DNA from 3 places in the Brevibacillus sp. FW306-2-1A-C05A genome. Region 1 is predicted to be linked to each of the others. Evidence: riboswitches for the same ligand, from Rfam matches in the RefSeq annotation. Region 1 holds a riboswitch; each other region holds the start of a gene.

Region 1 (7,866 bases):
GTTTTGGGCTTCGCTTTTGCGCACGCCTGGCCAGCGGTCCGAGGAGAAGGCGGTTGCGAAAAAAGCGGAACAATTGCTGGAGTTTGTCGGGCTGTCCGACGTGGCAGACGTCCGCTCGGATACGCTCGCGTACGGGCAGCAGCGCCGTCTGGAAATCGCCAGGGCGCTCGCGACCGAGCCGAAGCTATTGCTTTTGGACGAGCCTGCTGCCGGGATGATCGAGACAGAGACGAAAGCGCTGATGGAACTGGTGCGCAAAATTCGCGATGACGGCACGACCGTCTTGCTGGTCGAGCACGACATGGGGCTGGTCATGAACTTGTGCGAGAAAGTCGTCTGCATCAATTTCGGCGTGAAAATTGCGGACGGAACGCCGGAAGAGGTACAAAACAACCCCGATGTGATCGAGGCATACTTGGGCAAGGAGGAAGAATAGCATGCTGCACGTACAAAACCTTTCGACCTCCTACGGTCAAATCAAGGCGATTCGCGGCATTACGCTGGAAGTGCCGGAAGGAAAGATCGTCTCTCTCATCGGCGCCAACGGAGCAGGCAAAACGACGACGATGCGCACGATCGCCGGCCAACTAAAGCCGGAGGCAGGCAGCATTACGTTTTGCGGGGAGCGCATGGACGGCAAAAAGCCGCACCAGATCGTGAAAAGCGGACTGGCGCTCGTGCCGGAAGGGCGGGCGATCCTCGGCAAAATGACCGTGCTGGAAAACCTCGAAATGGGCGCTTTCCAACGCAACGACACCCAAGGCATCAAGGACGACATGGAAAAAATGATGACCTGGTTTCCGATTTTGAAAGAACGGCTGACCCAGTTGGGCGGTACGATGTCTGGCGGGCAGCAGCAAATGCTGGCGATTGCCAGAGCTTTGATGTCGCGCCCCAAGCTGCTGCTTTTGGACGAGCCGTCCATGGGACTGGCCCCGATTGTGGTGGCAGACATTTTCAAAGTCATCAAGCAGATTAATGCGGAAGGCACGACGGTGCTGATCGTCGAGCAAAACGTCAAGCAGGCACTGAAAATCGCCGATTACGGCTATGTGCTGGAAGCCGGCCAGATTGTTCTCGACGGGGCGGCTGACGCGCTGTTGAACGATGAGCGCGTCAAAGAAGCGTACTTGGGCGGACGCAAGCATTAAAAGCTGGCTGTCAGAGGAAAACTGTCGCTTTCAGATCGAAGCGGCAGTTTTTTTGCTGCCCGATCCGTGGTACTATGGGAGTAGAACGTATATTCTTATCAGAAGAAAACCATGGAAGGAAGCCAGATGCGGATGCCAACCAAACTGACGAGAGAGCAAACGGAATATCTCGTGTTGCAAGTGCAACGGTATTTTCACGCAGAACACGGCGAGGAGCTGGGCAACCTGGAGACGGAAGAGCTGATCGCCTTCTTTTCCAGAGAGCTCGGGCCGTTTTACTATAACCAGGGCGTACAGGACAGCCGCAAGCTGTTGCTGGAGCGGATGAACGCCCTGGAGGATGAGCTGTACGTCCTGGAACAGCCCGTCATGAAAAAACGCTAAAGCGAAAGCCGTTAAAAGGAAAAAGGAGGTGCAGCCATGAACCGTACCTTGAAAGACAAGCTGGCTGTGCTGCCAGAAAAGCCCGGCTGCTACCTGATGAAAAATGCAAACGGGGAAATTATATACGTCGGAAAAGCCAAGGTGCTGAAAAACCGCGTGCGCTCGTACTTCACCGGAAGCCATAACGGGAAGACGCAGCTTCTGGTCAGCGAGATCGCGGACTTTGAGTATATCGTGGTGTCGTCTGCGATCGAGGCGTTATTGCTGGAGTGCAACCTCATCAAAAAGCACGACCCGCGCTATAACGTCATGCTTCGCGACGACAAAACCTACCCATACATCAAAATTACGAACGAAGCGCAGCCGCGGCTGGAAATTACCCGCAAGGTGCTGAAAGACAAGGCGAAATACTTCGGGCCGTACCCGAATGCAGGCGACGCGTCCGAGGTGAAAAAGCTGCTCGACCGGCTCTATCCTTTGCGCAAATGCCGCAACATGCCTAAGCAGGTATGTTTGTACTACCATTTGGGCCAATGTCTCGCCCCCTGTGTGTACGAGGTTTCGGCTGAAGAAAACCAGCGACTGGTAGATGAGATCAGCCGCTTCCTCGACGGCGGACACGAGCAGATGAAGCAGCAGCTCACGGAAAAAATGCTCCAGGCCGCAGAGGCGATGGAGTTTGAGCGGGCCAAGGAGTTCCGCGATCAGATCAAGAGCATCGAAGCGGTGATGGAGAAGCAGAAAATTACGTTCACCGATACGGTTGACCGCGACATTATCGGCTTTGCCGTGGAAAAAGGCTGGATGTGCATTCAAATTTTTTACATGCGCCAGGGCAAGATGATCGAGCGGCAGACGACCTCCTTCCCTTACTACGGAAACGAGAGCGAGGACTTCATGTCGTACGTCACCCAGTTTTACTACGACAAGCAAAACGCGCTGCCCAAAGAAATTTTGCTGCCGGAGGAAAGCGAGCCGGAGCTGTTGAGTGAATGGCTGGGAGTCAAGGTGTTGACGCCCAAGCGCAGCAAAAAGCGCGAACTGGTGCAGATGGCTTGTGAAAACGCGCGGATCGCCCTGCAGGAAAAGTTCGCCCTGATGTCCAAGGACGACGCGCGGACCGTTCAGGCGGTGCACAACCTGGGGCATGTGCTGGGGATCGGCGTCCCGCACCGGATCGAGGCGTTCGACAACTCCAACATCCAAGGAACCGAGCCTGTGTCGGCGATGATTGTCTTTACGGACGGCCGTCCGGACAAAAAGGAATACCGCAAGTTCAAGATCAAGACAGTCGAAGGGCCGGACGATTACGGCTCCATGCGCGAGGTAATCCGCAGACGGTATTCGCGCTTGCTGAAGGAAAACCAGCCGCTGCCCGATCTGATCGTCATCGACGGGGGCAAAGGGCAGATCAGCGCCGCCATGGACGTGCTGGAAAACGAGCTGGGGCTGTACATCCCGGTCTGCGGCCTGGCCAAAGACGAAAAGCACAAAACCGCGCAGTTGATGTACGGCGATCCGCCGGAGCCGGTGAATCTGAAGCGGGACAGCTACGAATTTTACTTGCTGCAGCGCATTCAGGACGAGGTGCACCGGTTTGCGATTACGTTTCACCGACAATCCCGGACGAAGACGATGCTCTCCTCCCAGCTCGACGAAATACCGGGCATCGGCGAAAAGCGGCGCAAGCTGTTGTTTACCCATTTTGGCTCGCTGAAAAAAATGCGCGAGGCGACGGTGGAGGATTTCCGGCAGTTGGGGATCGGCGACAAGCTGGCGAAGCAGATTATCGCCCATTTGCGCAAGCTGGAATCGTAACGTTTTTTTCAAAAAGCGATTGAACCGTTCGGATTCCCGTGATATAATGCGTTTCAAACAGAATAGTTAGCCTCACTTCCCTTATGAAGTGAGGTAGAGGCGCGAAAACCAAGAGTACCACCCTGAGATCGGGTATCTGTGAAGGGAGCGGGAAAGGGGAATTCGCCGAAGTGTGGAGGAAAACCCGTAGTTCTCCATGCTGGGTCTGCATTGAACAAGTGCAGGACTGTCATCTGGCTCTTAACCGGCGTCAGATGGAGTGCTATCTCACGGTGTGTCAATGTGAGCGGTGATAGGTGTTGTCCTGTCATGTGCTGCATTGTCCGCGTGTATTGGGAGGGAGGAACCGGTATGTCGAAACAGTAGGCAGCGGCAGGTACTTATTCCTTGTCGGTGCCTTTTTTATAAAGTGACAGGTAAAATTTTCCATAAACGAGTAAGCGAAAACAAGCTAATAAAACGAGAGAAAACGATACATTCTACAAACATTGGATATGAGAAAAGGGAGAGAAGCCGCATGGGGTTGATCGTGCAGAAATACGGAGGCACCTCTGTAGGGACTATTGAGCGAATTTTACGAGTTGCGGACCGAATTATCAGCTACAAAGAAGAAGGGCATGACCTGGTAGTCGTCGTGTCTGCGATGGGCAAATCTACCGACGTCCTGGTAGATATGGCCAAACAGATCAGCGCCTACCCTTCCGAGCGTGAAATGGATATGCTGCTGACCACGGGGGAGCAAGTATCGATCGCATTGCTCGCGATGGCCTTGCATTCCAAAGGCTACGATGCCATTTCTTTGACTGGCTGGCAGGCCGGAGTGACGACAGAAGCGATCCACGGCCGGGCGCGGATCAAGCAAATTGATCCACAGCGCATTCAGGCGGAGCTCGGTCGAGGCCGCGTCGTGATTGTGGCAGGGTTCCAAGGTCTTAGCGACGAAGGAGAAATTACAACGCTCGGCCGCGGTGGATCGGATACATCGGCGGTTACGCTGGCAGCCAGCCTGAATGCTGACAAATGCGAGATTTTTACAGACGTTTCTGGCGTTTACACGGCCGACCCGCGCATGGTGCCGGCAGCAAGCAAGCTGAATACGATCTCGTATGATGAAATGCTGGAGCTTGCCAATCTCGGCGCAGGCGTCCTGCATCCGCGTTCGGTGGAGGCTGCGAAAAAATACAAGGTACGGCTGGTGGTCCGCTCCAGCTTTACTGCCGAAGAGGGTACGTACGTTGAGGAGGTTGCCAACATGGAAACAGGAAGAGTAGTAAGTGGAGTCGCGCATGACGAAGATGTCGCCAAAGTTACGGTTGTCGGGATGCCTGCAAAGGTGGGGACTCTTTCCCGCCTGTTCAATACACTCGCAGACAACCAGGTGAACGTCGACATCATCATTCAAAGCTCCTACGATGCCGCTGTCACGAACATTTCGTTTACGGTCGCGGCAGATGACTTGAAAAAGGCGCTGGATACGCTGGAAAACAACAAAGCGGAGCTGGGCTTCGAAAAAGTCGACTTCGAGCAAAACTTGACCAAAGTGTCCATCGTCGGCTCCGGCATGGTGAACAATCCGGGGGTTGCCGCTGAGATGTTCCGCGTTTTGGCTGAAAAAGAAATTTCTATTAAAATGGTTTCGACGTCGGACATCAAAGTGTCCTGCGTTATTCCTGCTGGCCAAACCGAGCTTGCCGTTCGCAGCCTGCATACGGCATACGGACTTGATGTGGCGGAAACAGCAGTCGTGCACGGCTTATAAGAAGCAAATGCTCCCTCGCCCGCTGGCAGAGGGGGCATCTTTTTGAATGATTCGCGAGTGCGGGTTCCCGCTGCCTTTTGCAATGACAAAAGTATGGCAGTATCCCGCACAAAGGCGAACGGCTTGTTTATTTTTGCGTCCGCACCTTGATAAGAATGCGGGACGAGCTTTCGATCTCCAGTTGTGCGGACGTGTCCTTGCCCTTCCACTGCTCGATGCTGCCGGCGATGATTCCGGCTTCTAGTGACAAGGCGCGGCTGAGCCGCTCGGGCGTTTGGTAGTTGTAGATAGTGTGCGAGAGCTTGTAGACGATCGCGTCTGCCGTTTCTTCCACGAGATCGAGCTGTCCCAGCCCAAGGCGGATAAAAGGGAGAATCGGGCCCGTGGAAGACTGAACCGGAATTTTCCGGCCGATGTCTTTGCCCAGCCAGTACAATATCGGGCTTTCGCTGTCTCCCAATAAGGCGTTCGTCAATGTTTCGCGGAGCAGATGGTAGCCGAGATAAGGCATGTGCATGCGTTCGGCCACCGGAATCGTGTGGGGCGGCAACAGGGCTGCCAACTGATCGGTATCTTTCATCTCGCTTCCCTCCTGTCTGTACTAGATTATGAGAGGGAGGCTTGCTTCATGACCGATTAAGAGAAAAAATAGTGAAACTAAACAAAGTTATTCTATCAATGTATTTAGTCTACTGATTGTCTTGACGCTATGTGTCGACAAGAGTACAATTGGATTTGGTCAAAGTTTTGCCCAACTTTTTTTCGTATTTTGACACATTCCGACAAAGTTAGGCGGGGAGAGAGCTAACGGTTTTTTGGCATGTCTAATGGGTCAGGCAATGGGTTAGGATATGGGAGAAAGGTCCATAAAAGAGCGCTACATACACTGAAAGGGGGACCATTGTATGGCGAAAGGCCATAGCTTTCTCAGTCACAAGCTGCACTCACTTCTTGGTTTGTTTCCGATCGGGCTCTTCCTGCTGTTCCACTTGACAGCCAACTACCAGGCGACCCGTGGAGCAGAAGCTTTCAACCAGACGGTAGGTCTGATTGAAAACGTTCCACTTCTGCTTGTAGTTGAATTTGTCTTCATCTACATCCCGATCCTGTTTCACGCTGTTTACGGTCTCTACATCGCGTTCCAAGCGAAACAAAACGTAGGGAACTTCGGTTACTTCAGAAACCACATGTTTCTGTGGCAACGGGTAACAGGTATCATTACCCTCATTTTCATTGTTTGGCACGTATGGGAAACTCGCATTCAGAAGGCATTGGGTGCACATGTTGACTTCGACATGGTCGCAAACATTTTCAGCAGCCCAGCAATGATCGTATTCTACACAATCGGGATTATCAGCACGGTTTTCCACTTCTCCAACGGACTCTGGTCGTTCCTGGTTCACTGGGGAATTACGGTTGGACCACGTTCCCAACGAATTGCAACATACTTCACTATGGTCGTATTCGTAGTTGTAACCTTCATCGGATTGCGTGCGATGTCGGCTTTCATTCTGTAGGGATAGGGGGACTAAATCATGGCAAAAGGTAAACTTATCATTGTCGGTGGTGGATTGGCCGGCTTGATGGCTACTATCAAAGCTGCAGAAAAAGGCGTTCCCGTTCAGTTGTTCTCCCTGGTTCCGGTAAAACGTTCCCACTCTGTTTGTGCACAGGGCGGTATCAACGGTGCGGTAAATACCAAAGGGGAAGGCGACTCCACATGGGAGCACTTCGACGATACAGTTTACGGTGGAGACTTCTTGGCAAACCAACCACCAGTAAAAGCAATGTGCGATGCAGCACCTGGAATTATCTATATGCTTGACCGGATGGGCGTCATGTTCAACCGCACACCAGAAGGTCTGTTGGACTTCCGCCGTTTCGGGGGAACAAAACATCACCGTACTGCGTTTGCAGGTGCGACAACCGGACAACAACTGCTGTACGCGCTGGACGAGCAAGTACGCCGCTACGAAGCAGAAGGTCTGGTTACCAAGTACGAATATTGGGATTTCCTCGGAGCCGTTTTGGACGAGACAGGAACCTGTCGCGGGATTACCGCGCAAAACATGCGTTCCGGTGAAATTCAATCCTTCCGTGCAGATGCCGTTATTTTGGCAACAGGCGGCCCTGGTATCATCTTCGGTAAATCGACCAACTCGATCATCAACACAGGTACAGCAGCGTCTGCCGCTTACCAGCAAGGCGTAATCTACGCCAACGGTGAGATGATCCAGATTCACCCGACTGCGATTCCGGGCGACGACAAGCTGCGTCTGATGTCTGAATCCGCGCGCGGTGAGGGCGGTCGCGTATGGACGTACAAAGACGGTAAGCCTTGGTACTTCCTGGAGGAAAAATATCCTGCCTACGGAAACCTGGTACCGCGTGATATTGCGACTCGCGAAATCTTCTCTGTCTGCGTAGACATGAAACTGGGCGTCAACGGCGAAAACATGGTGTACCTCGATCTGTCCCACAAAGATCCGAAAGAGCTGGATGTAAAACTGGGCGGTATTATCGAGATTTACGAAAAATTCGTAGGGGATGACCCGCGCAAAGTGCCGATGAAGATTTTCCCTGCCGTTCACTACTCCATGGGCGGAATGTGGGTAGACTACAACCAAATGACCAACATCCCTGGTCTGTTTGCAGCGGGTGAGTGCGATTACTCCCAGCACGGCGCGAACCGTTTGGGTGCAAACTCCCTGTTGTCCGCGATCTACGGCGGTATGGTTGCCGGTCCAAAAGCGA
Region 2 (7,866 bases), on a different contig from region 1:
ATGGGCGTGCAGGCAAGCTATTTTCTTCACGGGCGCTCTCCGGCGTTTGGTGATGCGTTCGTAGCTTCCTTGTAGGCGATGATGCGGATGCGCTTGTAGTCCACGACCCAGTTGCCGTCTTGGAACAGCGTCGGACGGACCAGCTCTGTCACTTCCTCGCAGACGGCTTCGATCTCCTGCGCGGACAGCCCGGTGAAAAAGGGGCTGCAAAAGGAATCGAGCCAATGTCGAAGCCCCCGATCCCCGTCAGGCAGCGTCGTCGGCCTGTCGAAATGCGAAGCGAGCGTCACGCGAAAGCCTTGCTCCTCAAGCAGCGTCGTGTACTCGCCGACAGCGGGAAAATACCACGGAGAGCGTTCGTCTGCCGAAAGATTCCGACGGCTCAAGGCGATGCGCAGCGCCTGGACGACGTGCTCACAATTGCCTTTTCCGCCGAACTCGGCAACGAACCGTCCGCCGGGTGCGAGCGCATGCCAGACAGTGCGAATCACCTCGCGCGGCTTTTTCATCCAGTGCAGCGCAGCGTTGGAAAAGACAGCGTCATACGTTTCCGCGGATTGGTAAGCGTGGGCGTCCGCGACGAAAAAGGCGACTTGCGGGTATTTTTGTCTGGCTGCTGCAATCATGCTGGCCGAAAAGTCAATGCCCGTTACGTTTGCGCCTGCTTGCGCCAACTGTGCGCTCAAATCCCCTGTTCCGCAGCCCAGATCGAGAATGCGCTCTCCCGGCAGCGGCGACAGCCACTCTACAACTCCTTTGCCATAAGCAGAAACAAAATTCATCTTGTCGTCGTACAGCTTCGCGTTCCATTGATTCGTAGTACTCACCTGGCTCACCCCTTTGTTCTTGTTTTACCAGCTTGCGTGGTATAAATCAATCCTATAAAAGTTATGAACTAAATAGGAATTACCTATATCGAATCCCGACGAAATATTTTCAAGCTACACAGGAGATTGCGCTCTTTTTGTCGAAGAAAGACGAGTGGCAACACGAGCAATGAAGAAAGGTAGAGGACATTTCGTGAAAAAATGGGTTGTAAAAGCACTTCTTGTGTGTCTGGCAACCGGCACTTTCTTGTCGGGCGTATCGGCTCCGCCAGCCATGGGAGCAGGGGCTACAGCATCGATGAAAAAAAACAGCCAAGTATCCAAGCCCGTTTCGCAGCCTGTTCACAATATGATTATCTTCAACGACTATCAGGTAGCAGGCCAGGACTCCGGCGGATGGAACTGGGTGAAAAACGACGAGTTTATCCTCCCGCCTGAAACCGCTCTTGATATCGATCTTGTGCAAACGACATATGGGAGCGGCACGAATCTCAATCGAAGCGAAGTGTTGCTCGATGGAGTGGAGCTGCCGGAATACCAGGTCGAGCAGCAGTCCTCGCAAAGCACGTTCCGCTGGCAGGTGCCCCGCTTCTCGATTCCTGCCGCCAAATTGTCTCCCGGACCGCACATCCTCACGTTCGTTGTAACCGATGCCAAGGGGCAAAAAAGCACCGTGCACGTGCGCTTTCAAGTAGAGGCGCAAAACTACCCGAGCATCTTCGAAGGGGAGAAGCCGACAGGTGCAGCGATTCCATCGGGTAGCCAAACCGCGATTTTTGGCATGATGGGCTCGACCAGCTTTGCCAGTACGGTTCCGGGAACGTGGAAGCTGATTAACAAAACGACAAATGCGGAGCTCCGATCCGTGCCGGCCAAAATCTTCGCGACAGGCACGCTGCCGACTGGCAATTACGATCTGGTGTTTACGCCTGATGACAGCAGCCTGAGCGCCTGGATGACGCACATTCGGATCGGAATGGCAGAGCTGTACATGGGAACGGATGCGAGCGGCCAAAAGCTCGCCCAAGGACAGCAAGTGACTGCTCCGGCGGCGCCAGGCGTCGTGCAACTGTATTCGCCGGTTGCCGGTCGCTGGTCGGTGAACGGAACAGGCCAAACTTTGACCGACTCCCAGCACTTCGAGGTCGTGATTCCGGAAATGATGGCGGGAATGACCATGTCCGTCACCTTTGAGCCGAATCAGGCCGCCAACACCGACGATCTGTGGGGAGGCTCGACAACGGAAGTGAAAATTCAGGTGCCCGGTGCGCCGAACTCCTGCGATTCTGCCAGCGCTACAGCGACGATGGATGTGCTGATGCAGCAAAATGCGCAGTCTTCGTTGATGGTAGAGCGGGAAAACTTGTACTCGTCCGATGTCACCGTGAAGCTCTACCAAAATCCGGTGCACGTCATCTGGCTGGCGACGGCTGCCGAGCACGTGGAGCAGGGCAGTGAAGCTTCGGATGACGAGGGGCCGGGCTTTTGGGCAGTCGATAACGTCGTCGTGGATGAATCCAAGCTGAACTGGGACCATACCGCTTTGCTGCTGTCCAGCTTTAAGCCGGGCCGCTACAAGGTCAACTATTACAGCAAGCGCGAACCGCGTCAGTCGTGGTGCGGCTACATTCAGGTCGTAGAGGACACCCGTCCGATCCCGTCCGCCCCTGTTTGCGCCAAAAATGAAGCAGGACTGGCACCCTCACCAGGGCCGATTCTTTTGAAAAACAGTCGCGGCAACGAATATCGCGATGGGCAAACCGTCAGAGTCAGCTCGGCGGCGGAACTGGACAGCTTGAGCGAGCTTCGGCTGACGTCTACGTATGCGAAGCGGATCGGGAACAAAAAGCTGAAAGACGGAAGCGGCAAGGACATGATCACCTACTACATGCCGAATCTCGTCTGGACGTACGGCGAAACGCCAATCGGCACCCGCCAGGAGTACATCGGAGCAACCATTTCCTCGGCAAACGCGATTCAGGTGTTCTATGAAGGAAAAGAGATTGCAAGCCTGAAGCCGAACACGGACGAGGAATACGTGGACGAGGGCGATGAATCGCTCGATTTGAAAGCGATCATCGCAGACAACGAGAACAAGCCTGGCGTCTACACAGTTAAAGTAACGAACACATTCCGCAATAAAACTTGCTCGGTCGTGCAAAAATACAAGAAATACGACAAAGAGCTGGGTGAATCGGAACGAAATCAAACGATGACCTTAACCGTAGAGGTCAAATAAACAGATGACCCCCTTGCATGTGGCAAGGGGGTTTTTGCAAAGGTGGGGGGCAAGCAAGATGACGGATGAACAGATTGCGATTCTGCAAGCGTTCGGCTTTTGCGTCGAAAACGGACAAGTGAAACATTTGAAGCTGGGAATCGTAACAGACAGTGAGGAATTTGCGCGTTTTTCCCAGGCAGAGGAGCTGCGGGCGCATATCAAATCGCTGCTTCGCAACCAATGCCAATGGAAGCGCGGCAAAGAAACATAGAAGCAATGATCCGGGAGGGATTGCGGCAGATGGAGTCGAGACAGGTTTTGCAGCAGGCATTGGAAGAGGTGGAGGCATGGGAGCGCGACCAGAACGATTTGTGGTTCTGGGAAAAGCTCGGCAGGCTTCCGTTCGTTTTTCTCGATAAAATGACGCCGAATTTCGTCCGGGAAAAGCTGGGGACAGCCGTGGACGAGATGGCCGCGTTTCTGGAAACAGGGGGAACGTATCTCGTTCAGGATACGGCGATTTACAGCAAGTTCGCTCCCCGCTTGGAAAGGGATGGCGCGGGCATTCCGCAGACCGCAGAAGTCGCAGGGGCACCGCTCGTCCTCATGGATGAGATTGCCCGCGAGCTGAAAGAATCGCGCGCGACCTTTGCCACGGTACAGGGCGCAACGACAGGCATCGGCGGCATTTTTACGCTGGCGCTTGATATTCCGTTGCTGCTCGGCACGTCGCTGAAAGTGCTGCAAGAAATGGCGCTATGCTACGGCTATCGCCCGGAGGACAAGCGGGAGCGGCTGTTCGTGGTCAAATGCCTGCAGTTCGCTTCTTCCGATATCGTCGGCAAAAAGGCGATACTGGCTGAGCTGTCGCGCTTTGACGAGCCTGCTGCGCAAAAAGACGTCATGGCACAATTGCAGGGCTGGCGGGAAGTCGTGGTGACGTACACGGAAAATTTTGGCTGGAAAAAGCTGTTTCAGATGGTGCCGATTGCAGGCATCCTGTTCGGGGCGTACTTGAATCGCTCAACCGTCCAGGATGTCGCCGAAGCGGGGCGAATGCTGTACCGCAAGCGGCGAATCCTGGAGCGATTGCGCGTGGAGCAAAACAAAGAGGAATGATTAGCTCCAGTCCTCTGCCGTGATCGCAAATAGGAGGTGATCTTCCCACACGCCGTTGATTTGCAAATAGCGCAAGGACAACCCTTCGTGGCGAAAGCCGTTTTTCTCCAACACGCGGATGGAGGGAGTATTGCGGGGCATGACAGCGGCCTGTACCCGGTGCAGCCCGGCTTCCTGGAAGGCGTACGCGAGCGCAAGCCGTACGGCCGCAGTGGTGTAGCCTTTGCCGTTGCAGGCTTCATCCATGAAGTAGCCGATGGTCGCGTTTTGCCAGGCGCCGCGCACGACGTTTGACAGAGCGACGCGGCCGATCATTTCGTCCGTGTCGCGCAAAAACACGCCAAAGGCGAAGGCGGTCCCTGCTGCAAAGTCTTGCTCCGCTTGCGCAATTTGCGCCTCCTGACCGCTCAGCGTCAGGAAGGCGGCGGAGCGGAGCGGCTCGAACGGTTGCAGGAAGGCATGATTACGCAGCCGAAGCTTCAGAAGCTCGGCTGCGTCATTTGCTTGCAGTGGTCGCAAGTAGACCGTATGCGTATGTAACGTCATGATATCAATCCTCCTTCTTGAGAAAAGATGGATCGACATTTTATCATGACAGCGCTTGCTTGAAAAGGATTTTTTTGGACAACTTCTTTTCCGGCGCTAGTCTTAGCCGAGCAGCTCGGAGAAGGAAACGCCAAACTGTTTGCAAATCTCTACTTCTTTTGCGTTAGGAGACAGCTCGATTTTCAGACCTTCGAGTGGAGTTTCCGCTCCGCGCTCGCTCGCTTTTTTCAGCAAAATATCTACAGCAGCGCCCACATGCTCGTAAGCGGAGTCGCAGGAACCGAAAGCCGCGACTTTTTTGCCGCTCAAATCAATATCGTCCATCTCTTCGTAAAAGTCCAGGCACTCGTCTGGCAGATCGCCGTCGCCCCATGTATAGGCACCGAGCAAAATGGCATCGTAGTCTTCCAGTTCCTTGGCAGTGGCATCCATGACTTCTTTTATCTCCAGGTCTTTTCCGGTGGAACGAATCCCTTCGGCAATTGCTTCAGCAACTTCCTGCGTGTTTCCTGTCATGCTTGCGTACACCATCAAAATGCGGCTCATAAGAAGTAAACCCTCCAAATAAGATAATGAAAATCATTCTCACACAAATAAAATAATGAAAATGATTCTCGTTGTCAACAGTTATTTTTCTTTCCATAAAGCTGTTGCCACAAGTGATTGATTTTGGTAGAGTAAAATGAAATTATAATATTGGAAGTCTAAATAGAGGTGCGCCGAAGATGAGTACATCTTTTCGTAATCTGCCAGGGGGCGGGAAGAGAGGGAAAGGCTAAAGCGCCGAAGCTGTTGCTGTTCCCCTCGGATAGCAGCGGCTGGGGTGATTCGTGAACAATGAGCATCCTGTCACAAAAGGCAATCGCCTGTTTGTGGAGCGCTATTTACGATTTGCTTGGGCAGTATGGAAAGCAATGAGATAGCGAATGCACTCATTGCTTTTTTTAGTCAGGGGAGCGGTTCGCTCTCGTTGACAGGCACGCTTTTTATTAAAAGGAGGATGTACCAGTGAACATGATGGATGCCAATGAAATTATCGCGTTTATTCAAAAAAGCGAGAAGAAAACACCAGTGAAACTATACGTGAAAGGCAATCTGGAGGGCATTGACTTCGGTGCCAGCTCCAAGACGTTCATTACAGGCACGACTGGCGTTGTGTTTGGCGAATGGAAAGAAATCGAGCCGGTTCTGGCTGCGAACGCGGACAAAATCGAAGACTACGTAGTAGAAAGCGACCGCCGCAATTCGGCGATTCCGTTGCTCGACACAAAAGGAATCCAGGCGCGCATCGAGCCAGGCGCGATTATCCGCGACCAGGTGACGATCGGCAACAACGCAGTCATCATGATGGGCGCTACGATCAACATCGGTGCTGTGATTGGCGAAGGCACGATGATCGACATGAACGTCGTCGTCGGCGGCCGCGGAACGATCGGGAAAAACTGCCATATCGGCGCTGGTTCTGTCATCGCAGGCGTCATCGAGCCGCCTTCCGCGCAGCCAGTCGTAGTGGAAGATGACGTCGTAATCGGTGCCAACGCCGTGGTTCTGGAAGGCGTGCGCGTAGGAAAAGGCGCGGTTGTGGCAGCGGGCGCGGTCGTCATTGAAGACGTGCCGCCATACGTTGTGGTGGCTGGTACACCAGCGCGCGTGATTAAACAGATCGACGACAAAACTCGCTCCAAGACGGAGATCAAGCAGGAGCTACGTCAACTGTAGGGGAGAGAGCTCACATGGACTGGCGTACGCTTGATGAACAATACATCGTCTCTTCCTACAAACGCTTGCCGATCGCGATCGAAAAAGGGGAAGGCAACTACCTGTACGACACAGCGGGCAAAAAGTATTTGGATTTGTTTACGGGGCTGGCCGTCAATGTGCTCGGCCACTCCCATCCGCGGATCGTCCAGGCGCTGCGCGAACAGGGCGAGCGCTTCCTGCACATTTCCAACGTATTTTTGAACCAGCCGGCAATCCGGTTGGCCCAGCGGCTGGTGGAGCAGACGATCCCGGGAAAAGTGTTTTTCACAAATTCCGGTGCGGAAGCGACCGAAGCCGCGATCAAAATGATCCACAAATGGACGAAGGCAGAAGGGGCCGGGCGCGAAGGGATTGTCGTGCTCCGCAACAGCTTTCACGGCAGAACATTGGGCGCGGTGCGGCTGACCAGACAGGCCCATGTGTATCAGGATTTTCCGCAGCCGGACTTTCCGGTGTACGAGCTAGACCCTGAGGATGCGGACGGCTTGCGGGCGATTTGCCGCGACGCGAAGCCGGCCGCTGTCCTGATGGAGCCTGTGCTCGGCTCTGGAGGGGTCGTGCCGCTGTCGGAGCCGTTTTTGCGCGAAGTGGCGGCGATTTGCCAGGAGGAAGGCATGCTGTTTGCCATGGACGAAATCCAGACAGGCATGGGACGCACTGGTAAGCTGTTTGCCTACCAGCACGCAGGCGTGACGCCGGATTTGATCTTGTTTGCCAAAGGCGTAGGCGGAGGGCTTCCGCTCGGTGGCGTGATTGCCGGAACGAAGCTGATGAACCAGTTCAAGCCGGGCGACCACGGGACGACCTTTGCGCCGTCGCCGCTTTCGGCGGCTCTCGGCAACGTGGTGCTGGATGAGCTGCTCGATCCTGCTTTTGCGGCAAGCGTGGACGAAGTGATCGCGTACTTGTGGGCGGGCCTCGAATCGCTGCGCGCGCGTCTCCCGGAACAGTTGCAGGCGCTCCGCGGCAAAGGCATGATGGTCGGCATCCCGCTCAGCGCCGCACCGGAAGAGGTCAGCCGTTTGCAGCAGGCATTGCTTGATCGCGGCATTCTCGTGGACGTGACGCAAAAAACAATCGTGCGTCTGCTGCCGCCGCTCACCTTGACCAAAGAAGACGTCGACCTTTTCCTGGACAGCTTTGCAGCGGAACTCGCTGTGCGGCACGGGGCCAAAGGGGAGGCGTAAACGATGGCGACATCGCTGTTTACCCAGATTCGGCGCGACCTGCACCAAATTCCGGAGCCGGGCTTTGCCGAGGTGAAGACGCAAAAGTATTTGCTCGATTACTTGGAGCGTCTCCCGCAGGAGCGCATGCAGATCAAGACGTGGCGCACCGGGATTTTGGTCCGGATCGCGGGGACGAATCCAAAGCGCACGATCGCCTGGCGCA
Region 3 (7,866 bases), on a different contig from region 1:
GTATTTTTTCCGGTCGATGACTCCATCCCGCGAGCCGAGCAGCGACAGCACGGGGACATCCGCTTCCTTCAAATCCCCGCGCTTGTCTGGATACGCCCCCAGGAAAATGACGCCGTCAATCCGCTCGAGCTGGCTGGCTGCGTATCTGGCTGCCATCGCGCCGCCGAGAGAGTGCCCGCCGATGACGAACGACTGCTGCGGATACGCTTTTAACACTTGATTGGCCCGCTCGACGTCGGTGATCGCCAAATTCAGCGGCATCCGCGCGATGAATACCCGATAGCCGGAACCAGCCAGGGTGCGTGCGAGCGGCGCATAACTCTCTGGCGTGACCAGAGCGCCCGGATACAAAATCAAGCCAGGCTCACGCGCTTCCCCACCTTCAAAAGCAATCCAGTCGCCCGTGTCGATCACCGTGATCCCTTCGCCTCCCTGCATCGCGTCTTTTGCCGCCTGATCGGGCTGATACGGCCGCAAATACCAGATCGCTGTACAAGCTCCGGCGAGCAACAGCAAGACCAGCACCCTCCACCATCGTTTCCGTTTCCGACTCATTCCGCCACCTCGCTTCCGTTCCCTTGTTGCTTGCTTCTTATTATGTCTCAATCTTCCTTTCCATGTGCGCCATTTGCCCATTCCCGTCAAAAAGCGTGCACATGTATTGACGGCAACCTGTTTTATTAGTAGTACTTTTACATACTACTAATAAAAATCGTGTCGTTTGCCCTTGGCTGAACAGCTTTCAAACCAATGGGCCAGACCGCTCTTGAACGCGGAACGTGCGCTGTCGATGCGCCGAAGGACACGATCCAAACAAGAAAGGTTGGGGAACCGTTATGAAGCAAGACGATGTGTTGTACTGCGAAGCTTTGCTGCGAAAAGTCGGCCAGAGACTGTTTGCCGAATTTGCGCAGGAGCCAGCCTGCACGAGCAAGCAAGCGATGAACGAACGTTTTCACGCCTTAAATCCGCAAGCAGAAGAGTTGCTCCGGCACGGCTTGGCGGAGCGCTTTCCCGCGTATCGCTGGTCCGATGCAGAATTTGATGCCTCCCTGCAAAAACAGCCGGAATACTCGACCCCGTACTGGATTTGCGATGCCATCGACGGAGCCGTCTACTTTTTGCAAGGCATGCCGATGTGGGCCGTCTCTCTCTGCCTCGTCCGCGACGGTCAGACGGCCGTTTCCTTTGTGTACGACCCTTGCCGGGATGAGATGTTTACTGCCATTGCAAGACAGGGCGCTTTTTTGAATGGCAGCAAAATTAGCGTCTCGGCCAAAACAGCGCTGTCCGAATCCGTCCTGGGCACGCTGTTTGCGTTCTCGGAACCGATGAATCTCTCCGTCGGCAAGCTTACGGCCGATTCCTTACTTTTTCTCCTTTTGCCGCTCCCGAAAACGGCGCACCTTCATGAGATTGCCGCACATTTTGTCATCGCACCAGCGGCGTACCCGATTGCGGCTTTCATCGTAAAACACCCATCGGCAGTCCTCGTTGTCGCAAATCTTGATGCGCTGCACGTGCTCAGGAAGCAGCAGCGTGGCAAAGGAAGCCGCGATGCGGGCCATCACCAGCTCCCAGCCGCTGGAGGCGCTGACCAGCTCCTGCTCATACCCGCTCTCCTTGCCCGCAGAGATGACGCGAACGTGAAAAGGCGCCTTCGCGAGCGTCTGATTCAGCTCCTCCAGTTCCTCCTGCCGCAACGCTTCCCCGCGCACGACCCGCTCCAGCAGACTGCGCATATATTCGCGCAAACGCAACAGCGCCACTGCACTCGCCTCATCAATAGGCAATGGGGCGTGCAAAGCGTATTCCCGCAAAAGCTGCTCCAGCCATTCCTGCTTCGCCAGCCGATTTTCCCTGCGGCCAGACCCGCGCCAATCGCGCCAATCACTGTTTAAAAAATCAATGCACAGCCAGTTCACTCCACTCTTCCCCCATCTGCTTTTCGTTTCTTTTGCTTCTTGTATGCTCAGCCTGTGTATGGTATTCTCTATCCGTAACCAACATAAAATATTTAGGTGGTTACAAGCTGCTTCTTATTGCCATTATAACGTTTCACCAATCTGTTTGACAGACGAGGAGGAACCACATGAATCGGATGGAACTGCTTGTTCACGAATGGGAATGCACGTCGGCACGGAATTTATCAATACCGCCGAGACGAACGACGACACGTTCCAGCCTTCGGGATCGCCCGACGACGAAGCAGCCTGGCAGGCCACCGTACAGCGGATGGAAACCGTCCATCGCCAAATTCATGAAAAGCTCGTCGCTCTGTCAGACGAAGCGTTCGACCAGCCGCTTCCGAGCATCCCTGCCGGGCAAAGCGTGATGAGCATTATTTTGCACGACGCTTTTCACACAGGGCAAATCGTGCAGATCCGCAAGTTGCAAGGCTCCTGGCCTGCACGCCGATCCTTTTTGTAGCAAAACCGCTCCATGCCAATATTTTGCAGCGCAACTTTTTTCGTTGATAAATAACCGTCAATCTTATATAGTTGATAAATAAATCAATTTCATACATGTTATCCTCATCATTCACGGTGAGGGTAGAGGTCGCGGCTTTTATGTCATCCTGTACGAGATTCAGAAGAAATCAATGACTCCAGGAAAGGGAAAAGCCGCCGAAGCTCATGGCGTATCTCTGTGCGCATGGGCTGGGGCTGTACCCGAAAGGGACAGAACTGTCACGTTTGCTTGCCGGGCAAACGTGGTGTGCTATCTTCAGTGAAGGCTTGGTGGGGATTGGATCATACCGCCCTGTGCCGTTTTTTGGCTATTGGCGGTTTTTTCTTTTCCGACCGACCTTCTCAAATTTTTAGAAAGGTCGTGCAAGCAGCATATGTCACAGAATCAACTGCAACGTGGTTTGAAAGCCCGCCATCTGACGATGATCGCCATCGGCGGCTCCATCGGGACGGGCCTGTTCCTGGCAAGTGGAGGCTCGATTCACGAGGCCGGACCGGGCGGAGCCTTGGTCGCCTACATCGCCATCAGCATCATGGTTTACTTTTTGATGACCAGCCTGGGGGAAATGGCTGCCTTCATGCCTGTATCCGGCTCCTTTTCCACCTACGCCACCAAATTCGTCGATCCGTCCCTCGGCTTTGCGCTGGGCTGGAATTACTGGTACAACTGGGCGATTACGATTGCCGTCGAGCTATCTGCCGCGGCGCTGATTATGAAATACTGGTTCCCGGATACTCCCGCCATTTTGTGGAGTACCCTGTTCCTCTGCCTGATGGTTGCTCTGAATTTGTTGTCTGTCAAAAGCTACGGCGAATCCGAATACTGGTTTGCCTTGATTAAAGTCATGACGGTCATCGTCTTTATCGTGATCGGTGTCCTGATGATTTTCGGCATCATGGGCGGCGAAGCAGTCGGCTTCCAAAACTTCACCAAAGGCGACGCGCCATTCAACGGCGGCTTCATGGCCCTTCTCGGTGTGTTCATGATTGCCGGGTTCTCGTTCCAGGGAACTGAGCTGGTCGGTGTGGCCGCCGGGGAGAGCGAAGACCCTGCCCGCAACATCCCGAAAGCGATTCGCCAGATTTTTTGGCGCATCTTGCTGTTCTATATTTTCGCGATCCTGATTATCGGGCTGCTCGTTCCGTACGACAATCCGAATCTCATCAGCGGAGACATTACCGATATTGCCATCAGTCCGTTTACGATCGTGTTTGAAAAAGCCGGCTTTGCCTTTGCCGCCTCCGTAATGAACGCAGTCATTCTCACTTCCGTCCTGTCGGCGGGGAACTCCGGCATGTACGCTTCCACCCGTATGCTGTGGGTGCTGGCGAAGGAAGGCAAAGCTCCGAAATGGTTTTCCAAAGTGACACGCAACGGCGTCCCCGTCAATGCCCTCATCATGACGGCTGCCATCGGCGCGCTGGCGTTTTTGTCCTCGCTGTTCGGCGATGGCGAAGTGTACGTGTGGCTGCTGAACGCCTCCGGTATGTCTGGCTTCATCGCCTGGCTCGGCATCGCCGTCAGCCACTATCGCTTCCGCAAAGCTTACTTGGCGCAAGGCCGCGATCTGCGCGATTTGCCGTACCGGGCGAAGCTGTTCCCGTTTGGCCCGATCTTCGCCTTCATCATTTGCTGCATCGTCATCATCGGCCAAAACTACTCCGCGTTCATCGGCGGAGAAATCGACTGGAACGGCGTTTTCGTCTCCTACATCGGACTGCCGCTGTTTTTGATCGTCTGGCTGGTTTACAAATACACGAAAAAAAGCAAGCTGGTACCACTGAACAAAGTCGATCTCAGCATGGACGAAAAATAAAAATAGCGTTGCAACAACTCTCTACAAGATTCCCTCGTCGCAGGGAATCTTTTTTTTGGCGCAAACTATATTTCCTATCACATTTTCATATTTCGTATTGACGAATAACGCATGGAAATATATACTGTTCATGAAATTTGATAATGATAATCGTTATCATTATATTTTCTTACTTTTTATAGGAGGTAGCATAATGAAATCCAGGTTGTCCAAGCACATTTACAGCACCACGCTGGTTGCCGCGCTGTTGGCAGGCAATGCTCATCTCGCTCTGGCGGAAGAACCTCTCGTCGCAGCAGCGGAACAGACCCAAATCGTTCCCTTGTCCCTCGACCATGCCGTAGAGCAGGCACTGAAAAACGACGTTGATCTGGAACTGCTGCGGCTGACGTATGACAACACCCGCTACGAAACCCTCATGACGCTGCGCGATAAGGCCGCCATCAAGAAAGATGACATCAATACTCTGGATGAAGCAAAGAAAAAATACGAAGAAACAGCCAAGGCGCAAAAAACATTGCTCGTAGACGAGGCATCCTATAACGCTTCGAAAATCAGCTTGCAAATGCAAGTACAAAAAGCGTACTTTGAAGCGCGGGCGCTCGAAGAAAAAATCAAGCTGCAAAAGAACAGCATCAGACGCCAAACCTGGGCCCAGGACAGCGCTGCGAAAGAAAAGCTGTCCGAGCTGGAAAACAGCTTCAAGCAAGCATTAACCAAGCTCAATGAATTGCTGAACGAAAAAAGGGACAGACAATGGCTGCTGGAAACCAGCAAACTCTCCTATACCCCGCTGCCAACGCTGGAAGAAACCAAAGCTCTCGCCTACCAAAAACGCCCTGACATGGTCAAAGCGGAAGCAGAGAGAGCGTTTGCCCAGGTAAAATTGGACTACACCTCCGAGTATGCCGCTATCAGCACATACAAAGGAAGAATCGCACTCAACGAATTGCGCAAAGCTGAGCTGCTGCTGCAAAAGCTCAAGCAAAAAGTCGATCAGGAAGTGAGCGACGCCTACGAAAAAGCGGTCGCAGCAAAAAAAGCGCTGGATGAAAGCACCGCCGCAAAAGACGAAGCATGGAAAACTTATCACGCCACACTCACCGATTATGCGAACAAAAAAGTATCTCTGAACGACCTGATCGAAACAGAAGCTGAATTGTTTGATTCTGAAACAAAAGCAGCCGATTCTCTCTATCAATACAACATCGCTGTCAGCACCTTGAATCAATCGGTTGGCCTTTAATATTTCGCGTTACGAAATATTCGATCTCATTTTTCCTTCCTTTTTCCAAGCTTTACGCCAGCTTTGACAGGCGTCTTTTCAAGGCCAAGCTGCCTTTATATAAATCAAAGAAGCAGTCGTCAGCCTGCAGTCGTTCTGCTGTGGCCGACCGCGCAACGAAAGGCTTCATCCTCGCGATGAAGCCTTTCTTTCTATAGAAGGCAGCATTTCTTTTGTAAAGCGAATCCACTCGCGGGTGGCGTACGACAAATAGGCGTTTTTGCGCCAGATCATCCCCAGATGCCATTTGATCGTCGGATTGACCAGCGCGAGGCTGTGAAAGCGCCGCGGATCGAGCTCCCGGCAAATCGTCTGCGGCAACAGGGTGATCCCGACGTTGGCCGCCACCATTTCCGAGAGAAAATCCCACTGCGAGCTTTTGTAGATGACCGTCGGGTGGAAGCCTACGCGCACGCACTCGTCAATGATCCGGTTGTGCAAGGAAAAATCTTCGTGAAACAGCAAAAACCGCTCGTTTGCCAGTTCGGCCAGCGACACCTCCTGCCGCCCGGCCAGCGCATGCGTAGGGTGGACGACTACGCGAATCTGTTCGTTGACAAAAGAGTAAGACTCAAACAGCTCCTCACTCGTCGGCAGCAAAACAACGCCGCTGTCCAGCATCCCTGACGCCACGTCCGCCTCGACTTTTTTGGAGCCGACCTCCAGCAGCTCCAGCACGATCCCCGGATACTGCTCGCAAAACTTCCCGATCACTTGCGGAAAAAAGCTCGCCCCTACCATCGGCGGCAGCCCGATGCGGATTCTCCCCCGCTTCAGCTCCATCAAATCGTCGAGATGCAGCTTCATGTTTTCAAACGACTTCACCATCACCTCTGCCTGGGAAAACAAGACCCAGCCCGCGTCGGTCAACGTAATCCGCTTGCCGACTCGCTCAAACAGCTCGACACCGATTTCTTCTTCCAGGTTCCGCACCATCTTGCTGATCGTCGGCTGGGTAATGTACAGCGCCTCTGCCGCCTTGGTGAAGCTGCTGTGGCGGGCTACCTCCAAAAAATATTGCAAATGGCGAATGTCCATCCCGCTGCTCCCTCCGCTTCATCTATAGATATGATGAATGATACTCATTCTATATATGCATTTTACCTATGAAAAGAGGTGATGTACACTTTTCACAAAGGGAGAGGACCAACATGAAAAGACTGCTTATCATCGTGGGGCAAGTGGCGTTTTTCATCATCGTGTCCGCGTTGATGAACCTGCTCGTCTCCGTCCTTGGCTGGAAAATCCCCGGCAGCATTTTGGGGATGTTTGTCGTGTTTTTGCTGCTCCAGGCAAAAGTGCTGCGCCTGGAGTGGATCGAATCGGGCGCGGCCTGGCTTATGGCCGAGCTGCTACTGTTTTTCATTCCGCCGTCTGTCGGCATCGTCTCGTATCAAAGCTTGATGCTGCATGAAGGGCTGCAAATTGTCCTGATTATCGTCATCGGCACGGCGTTTGTCATGGCGTGCAGCGGCTTGATCGCCCAAAGCATTTCCAAGCGAAAGGAGCATTCGCGCTCATGATGATCGGACTGCTCGGCTTTCTATTCACCATCGCGCTTTACCTGATCGCCAAGCGGCTTTACCGCTACAGACCGATTCTCTTGTTTTCGCCGCTATTGTTTACGCCAATCGTTTTGGTCGTGCTGCTGCTTTGCACTCATCTTTCTTACCGTGATTACAATGAAGGCGGCAAATGGCTGGCGTACATGCTTCAGCCCGCGACCATCGCGTTTGCCGTGCCGCTGTACAAACACTACTCTTTATTGAAGAAACACGCTGCGCAAATCATGATTAGCGTAGTGTCCGGCTCAGCGGTGGCCGTCGTTTCTTCTGCCGTACTCGCCCTTTTGCTGCACACAGACGAGCAGGTGCTGTACAGCCTTTTGCCGCGCTCAATCACGACGCCGATTGCGATGAACGTCTCGCAAATGATCGGGGGCGTCCCTTCGATCACCGCTGTGCTCGTCCTGATGACCGGACTGCTCGGCTCGATCATCGGGCCGTACATCATCTCCTATTTGCGCATCTCCGACGATATCGCCCGCGGCGTGCTGCTCGGCACGAGCGCACATGGAGCCGGAACGTCCAAGGCGTTTGAGATTAGTCCGATTACAGGGACGGTTTCGAGCATTTCCATGATTTTGGCGGCGCTGGTCACGCAATTGGCGACGACGCTTCTCGTCTAACAGCCCGTTGGCTGGCTGACACCAGATGCAACAGATGATCGTAAACGGACAGGTCCCCCCTTTCGCGGAAAACCTGTCCGTTTTTCACATGATGAGGTCTGTCCA

The links. Region 1 has a riboswitch for lysine ahead of AC3WJN_RS08490 (aspartate kinase). Riboswitches for the same ligand answer to the same signal wherever they lie in the genome.
Region 2: it holds a riboswitch for lysine, as region 1 does, so the genes downstream of both, dapD (2,3,4,5-tetrahydropyridine-2,6-dicarboxylate N-acetyltransferase) here and AC3WJN_RS08490 (aspartate kinase) in region 1, are expected to answer to the same signal.
Region 3: it holds a riboswitch for lysine, as region 1 does, so the genes downstream of both, AC3WJN_RS07480 (amino acid permease) here and AC3WJN_RS08490 (aspartate kinase) in region 1, are expected to answer to the same signal.

What each region holds. Positions count from the first base shown of each region.
Region 1 is NZ_JBYSWV010000009.1:9,686-17,551, reverse strand. It holds gene AC3WJN_RS08510 (ABC transporter ATP-binding protein) at 1-436, shown strand, start outside; gene AC3WJN_RS08505 (ABC transporter ATP-binding protein) at 438-1,151, shown strand; gene AC3WJN_RS08500 (DUF2164 domain-containing protein) at 1,284-1,535, shown strand; gene uvrC (excinuclease ABC subunit UvrC) at 1,572-3,353, shown strand; lysine riboswitch at 3,440-3,626, shown strand; gene AC3WJN_RS08490 (aspartate kinase) at 3,871-5,112, shown strand; gene AC3WJN_RS08485 (DUF2507 domain-containing protein) at 5,240-5,692, opposite strand; gene AC3WJN_RS08480 (succinate dehydrogenase cytochrome b558 subunit) at 6,018-6,629, shown strand; gene sdhA (succinate dehydrogenase flavoprotein subunit) at 6,648-7,866, shown strand, end outside.
Region 2 is NZ_JBYSWV010000001.1:498,783-506,648, reverse strand. It holds gene AC3WJN_RS02610 (hypothetical protein) at 1-30, opposite strand, end outside; gene AC3WJN_RS02605 (class I SAM-dependent methyltransferase) at 27-827, opposite strand; gene AC3WJN_RS02600 (hypothetical protein) at 1,126-3,066, shown strand; gene AC3WJN_RS02595 (hypothetical protein) at 3,125-3,319, shown strand; gene AC3WJN_RS02590 (EcsC family protein) at 3,349-4,167, shown strand; gene AC3WJN_RS02585 (GNAT family N-acetyltransferase) at 4,168-4,713, opposite strand; gene AC3WJN_RS02580 (flavodoxin) at 4,816-5,259, opposite strand; lysine riboswitch at 5,415-5,604, shown strand; gene dapD (2,3,4,5-tetrahydropyridine-2,6-dicarboxylate N-acetyltransferase) at 5,722-6,432, shown strand; gene AC3WJN_RS02570 (aspartate aminotransferase family protein) at 6,447-7,661, shown strand; gene AC3WJN_RS02565 (N-acetyldiaminopimelate deacetylase) at 7,665-7,866, shown strand, end outside.
Region 3 is NZ_JBYSWV010000007.1:31,177-39,042, reverse strand. It holds gene AC3WJN_RS07500 (alpha/beta fold hydrolase) at 1-555, opposite strand, end outside; partial or broken gene AC3WJN_RS07495 (inositol monophosphatase family protein) at 837-1,328, shown strand; gene AC3WJN_RS07490 (CGNR zinc finger domain-containing protein) at 1,368-1,925, opposite strand; gene AC3WJN_RS07485 (hypothetical protein) at 2,122-2,430, shown strand; lysine riboswitch at 2,546-2,732, shown strand; gene AC3WJN_RS07480 (amino acid permease) at 2,846-4,288, shown strand; gene AC3WJN_RS07475 (TolC family protein) at 4,344-5,534, shown strand; gene cidR (cidABC operon transcriptional activator CidR) at 5,700-6,611, opposite strand; gene AC3WJN_RS07465 (CidA/LrgA family protein) at 6,725-7,096, shown strand; gene AC3WJN_RS07460 (LrgB family protein) at 7,093-7,761, shown strand; gene AC3WJN_RS07455 (sulfite exporter TauE/SafE family protein) at 7,846-7,866, opposite strand, start outside.